Regions from separate parts of the Streptomyces sp. SS7 genome, predicted to be linked through region 2. Evidence: riboswitches for the same ligand, from Rfam matches in the RefSeq annotation. Region 2 holds a riboswitch; the other holds the start of a gene.

Region 1 (2,450 bases), 5.2 Mb from region 2:
GCGATCTCGGGGACGGCGAGGGCATCAGGACGGCGGGGTGAGCTGGGGCGGTGAGGGCCGCCTGGCTGATGGATGCCGCTGGGATGGCGAGGCTCACGGCGGTGCCCATAGGGATGACGGTGCCGGCCGGTAGGGCGGCCGTCACGCCGGGGATGGCGAGGACTGTGGAGGTAGTGGCGCTGGCGGGGACGGCTTGGAGGGCGGTGCCTCCCCGGCTGGGCGGTCCCAGCGGGATGTAGGGGCCACGGGGACGGCGGTACCCACCCCAACTGTCGGGCGCGTGGGGGCGGTGAGGCCCACCGGGAGGGTGGCTGGGTGCCGAGAGGCGGGGTGCACGGGCCGTTCCGTGCACCCGGGATGTCGGCGACCTCGTTGCGGGGATGTCGGCGACCGCCGGGACGGCGGTGGCTCTCGGAGGGGGAAGTGGGGCCGGCGGTCGGGTCAGGTTTCGTCTGTGCCTGCCAGGTGGCCGAAGTCGTGGTCCGGGAGGGGTGGGGGAGCGGCGACGTCCAGGCCGTAGTGGTGGTAGAGCTGGAGTTCCTGTTCCGGGGAGAGGTGCCGGCCGACGCCGAAGTCGGGTGCGTCCTTGATCAGGGCCCGGTCGAAGGGGACGTGGAGGGTGCCCTCGACCAGCTCGCTGGGTTCGAGGGGGACGAAGGCGTCCCGGGAGAACAGCCCGGTGCGTATCGCGGCCCACTCGGGCACACCGGTCGCGTCGTCGAGATAGACCTCGTCGACGGTGCCGATCTTGGTGCCGTTGCGGTCGAACGCCTTGCGGCCGATCAGGTTGCGCGGATCGATATCGGTCTGCACGGGCCCTCCACTTGGTCGCAACTCATCCGTAAGCACTACAAAAGAACACATTGGGACGAGCGGCCACTCGAGCCGTCCTCATGGACCTCGCTGGTAGTCTGGCAACGGCTGCTGACCCCGTGCGGGAGAGTCCTCCGGAGATCACCGGAGGCGCCGAAGGAGCAACTCCTCCCCGGAATCTCTCAGGCACACGTACCGCGCGGACGAGGTCACTCTGGAAAGCAGGACGGAAGTCGACGGCGTCGACGGCCTCCGTCCTCACCGACGGTGAAAGCCGGCTGCCCGGTGGCGGCCGGTGAAGCTCTCAGGTTGAGATGACAGAGGGGGAGGCCGTCCGGGCACCCGCGCCGTGGTGCCCCTCGAAGGTCGCGTCAGACCAGGAGGCCTCAGACATGACCGCCGATCGCATTCCGCTCACCCGGCTCGAACAGGGCATCCCCTTCGAGCAGCGTCACATAGGGCCCGACCAGGAGGCGCGGGCCAAGATGCTCGCGCACGTCGGCTACGGCTCGCTCGACGAGCTGACCGCCGCCGCCGTCCCGGACGTGATCAAGAACGCCGACGCGCTCGACCTGCCGGGCGCGCGCACCGAGGCCGAGGTCCTGGCCGAGCTGCGCTCGCTGGCCGACCGCAACCAGGTCCTCGGCTCCATGATCGGCCTCGGCTACTACGGCACCTTCACGCCGCCGGTGATCCTGCGCAACGTCATGGAGAACCCGGCCTGGTACACGGCCTACACGCCGTACCAGCCGGAGATCTCGCAGGGCCGGCTGGAGGCGCTGCTGAACTTCCAGACCATGGTCGCCGACCTCACCGGGCTGCCCACCTCCGGTGCCTCGCTGCTCGACGAGGGCACGGCCGCCGCCGAGGCGATGGCCCTGTCCCGGCGCATGGGGAAGAACAAGAAGGGCCTCTTCCTCGTCGACGCCGATGTGCTGCCCCAGACCATCGCCGTGCTGCAGACCCGTGCCGAGCCGACCGGCGTGGAGATCGTGGTCGCCGATCTCGCCGAGGGCATCCCCGCCGAGATCGCCGGACGTGAGATCAACGGCGTGCTGCTCCAGTACCCGGGCGCCTCCGGAGCCGTACGCGACATCAAGGCCGTCATCGACCAGGCGCACGGGCTCGGCGCGCTCGTCACCGTCGCCGCCGACCTGCTGGCCCTGACGCTGCTGAAGTCGCCCGGCGAGCTGGGCGCGGACATCGCCGTCGGGACGACCCAGCGGTTCGGTGTGCCGATGGGCTTCGGCGGACCGCACGCCGGATACATGGCGGTCCAGGAGAAGTTCGCCCGCAGCCTGCCCGGACGGCTCGTCGGGGTGTCCGTGGACGCGGACGGGCACAAGGCCTACCGGCTCGCGCTCCAGACACGGGAGCAGCACATCCGCCGGGAGAAGGCCACCAGCAACATCTGCACCGCCCAGGTGCTGCTCGCGGTCATGGCCGGCATGTACGCCGTCTACCACGGGCCCGACGGGCTGCGGACGATCGCCGGGCGCACCCACCGCTACGCCGCGGTCCTCGCCGCGGGCCTCACGGCCGGCGGGGTCGAGGTCGTGCACGGCTCCTACTTCGACACACTGACCGTGCGCGTGCCGGGCAGGGCCGGCGGGATCGTCGCCGACGCCCGCGGGGGC
Region 2 (2,450 bases):
AGTGCTGATGAATGGGGACCGCTCAGAACGGGCGTGAGCTGCGCGAATGTGCGCAGGGTCACGTGCCGGGCGGGGTCGGTGGTTACTTCTGGCGCTTGTAGAAGGGCAGGGCCACGACCTCGTACGGCTCGTGGCTGCCCCGGATGTCCACCCCGACGCCCCCGGTGCCGGGCGCGGCGTGCGCGGCGTCGACGTAGGCCATCGCGATGGGCTTGCCCAGGGTGGGGGAGGGGGCGCCGGAGGTGACCTCGCCGATCACCTGGCCGCCGGAGACGACGGGGTACCCGGCGCGCGGGATGCGCCGGCCCTCGGCGACCAGGCCGACCAGGACCCGCGGAGGGGACGACGCCGCGCGTTCGGCCGCCGCCTCCAGGGCCGTACGCCCCACGAAGTCGCCCTCCTTCCCGAACTTCACGACCCGGCCGAGCCCGGCGTCGAACGGCGTCAGCGACGTGCTCAGCTCATGCCCGTACAGCGGCATGCCCGCCTCCAGGCGCAGGGTGTCCCGGCAGGACAGACCGCAGGGGACCAGCCCGACGTCCCGGCCGGCCTCGGTCAGCGCCTGCCACAGCCCGACCGCGTGCTCCGGCCGCACGAACAGCTCGAAGCCGTCCTCGCCGGTGTACCCGGTGCGCGCGATCAGCGCGGGGACCCCGGCGACGGTGCCGGGCAGGCCCGCGTAGTACTTCAGGCCGTCGAGGTCGGCGTCGGTGAGCGACTTCAGGATGCCCGGCGACTCCGGTCCCTGGACGGCGATCAGCGCGTACGCGTCCCGGTCGTCGCGCACCTCGGCGTCGAACCCGGCGGACCGCTCCACCAGCGCGTCCAGCACCACCTGGGCGTTGGAGGCGTTGGCGACGACCAGGTACTCGGTCCCGCCGAGCCGGTACACGATCAGGTCGTCCAGGATGCCGCCGTCCTCCCGGCAGATCATGGTGTAGCGGGCGCGGCCCACGCCGACGGCGGCGATGTCGCCCACCAGCGCGTGGTTCAGCAGCTCGGCGGCCTGCGGCCCGGTCACCGCGATCTCGCCCATGTGCGAGAGGTCGAAGAGTCCGGCCCTGGTCCGCACGGCCAGGTGCTCGTCGCGCTCGGAGCCGTAGCGCAGCGGCATGTCCCAGCCGGCGAAGTCGGTCATGGTCGCGCCGAGCGAACGGTGCAGGGCATCGAGCGCGGTACGACGGGGTGGGTTACTGCTCATCGGACGGTCGTCTCCCAAGGCATGACGGGCGAGGTCGTTCCTGCCCGTTCCTCCCCATCTGTCATCGGAACCTGAGAGGTTCGCCATGACCCGCGGACGGGTTCACGGCTTGCACCTTGGGTGGGACCACCGGAACACGGCGGCCCGCTTTTCAGATGTGCCTCGCCCGCGCGGTAACGGGGCCTGAGAGATTCAAGGGAGGGACTTGCTCCTTCGGCGCCCCGGTGCGCACAGCTGTCGGGGACTCTCCCGCGCGGATTCAAACGGCCGGTATGCAGTTGGCGCGGACATCATTGCACGCCCGCACCCGATCGCGGCAGGCCGCATCTGTAACCGGCTTGTTGCTGTACGCGCACGAAATGAGGAGACCTCGCGCATTACCTTCTCTTTACGCTCGACGGGGAGGAGGGACTTACCCGAACCCCAGGGGAGGACGATCACGGTGGACAGGACCACGGCGAGGACCACGGCACTCGCGACCACCTCGGCGCTCACGCTGCCCGCACTGCCCGCACTGCCCGTACTGCCCGCACAGCCCGCGGGCCGGGCCCGGGAGGCCGGCGCTTCGCGGACCGTCCCCGTCGTCCGCGATCTGCGCGAGCGCGCCGGCCGCAGCCCGCACGGACTGCTCTTCGGCCCCCGTGACCTGGTCGTCGTCACCGGACTCCCCGGCAGCGGCAAGTCCACGCTGATGCGGCGCGCCGTGCGGGGCGCGGCCATCGACTCCCAGGACACCCGCGACCGCTGGGACGCCCGCGCCCCCCGCCTCCTGCCCTACGCCGTGTACCGCCCTCTGGTCCGCCTCGCCCACTTCGCCGGACTGCGCCGCGCCCTGCGCTCCGGCGAGGGCGTCGTCGTGCACGACTGCGGGACCCAGACCTGGGTGCGCGACTGGCTGGCCCGGGAGGCCCGCCGCCGCGGCGGCACCCTGCACCTGCTCCTCCTCGACGTCACCCCGGACACCGCGATCGAGGGCCAGCGCGAGCGCGGCCGCGGTGTCTCGCGGTACGCCTTCCTGCGGCACCGCAGGGCCGCCGCCCGCCTGGTCCGCGCCGTGGAGCGGGGCCGGCTGCCCGCCGGGGTCGGCTCGGCGGTGCTGCTCGACCGGGACTCGGCGGACGCCCTGCAGCAGATCGGGTTCACCGCATGAGCGCCCCGGACCGTCCGCGGACGGGGGAAAGCCCCCGCGTACCCGCTAGCCTTTCAGCCTCGACAGCGGTTCCCAGCAGGCGGTAGGCAGATGGACTTC

Evidence for each region. Region 2 has a riboswitch for glycine ahead of gcvT (glycine cleavage system aminomethyltransferase GcvT). Riboswitches for the same ligand answer to the same signal wherever they lie in the genome.
Region 1: another riboswitch for glycine. It lies ahead of gcvP (aminomethyl-transferring glycine dehydrogenase); the one in region 2 lies ahead of gcvT (glycine cleavage system aminomethyltransferase GcvT).

The regions. Positions count from the first base shown of each region.
Region 1 is NZ_CP141223.1:8,253,019-8,255,468, forward strand. It holds gene U5640_RS37910 (DNA polymerase IV) at 1-41, shown strand, start outside; gene U5640_RS37915 (PRC-barrel domain-containing protein) at 442-813, opposite strand; glycine riboswitch at 926-1,021, shown strand; gene gcvP (aminomethyl-transferring glycine dehydrogenase) at 1,206-2,450, shown strand, end outside.
Region 2 is NZ_CP141223.1:3,016,442-3,018,891, reverse strand. It holds gene gcvT (glycine cleavage system aminomethyltransferase GcvT) at 83-1,201, opposite strand; glycine riboswitch at 1,363-1,463, opposite strand; gene U5640_RS13750 (AAA family ATPase) at 1,644-2,351, shown strand; gene U5640_RS13745 (enhanced serine sensitivity protein SseB) at 2,442-2,450, shown strand, end outside.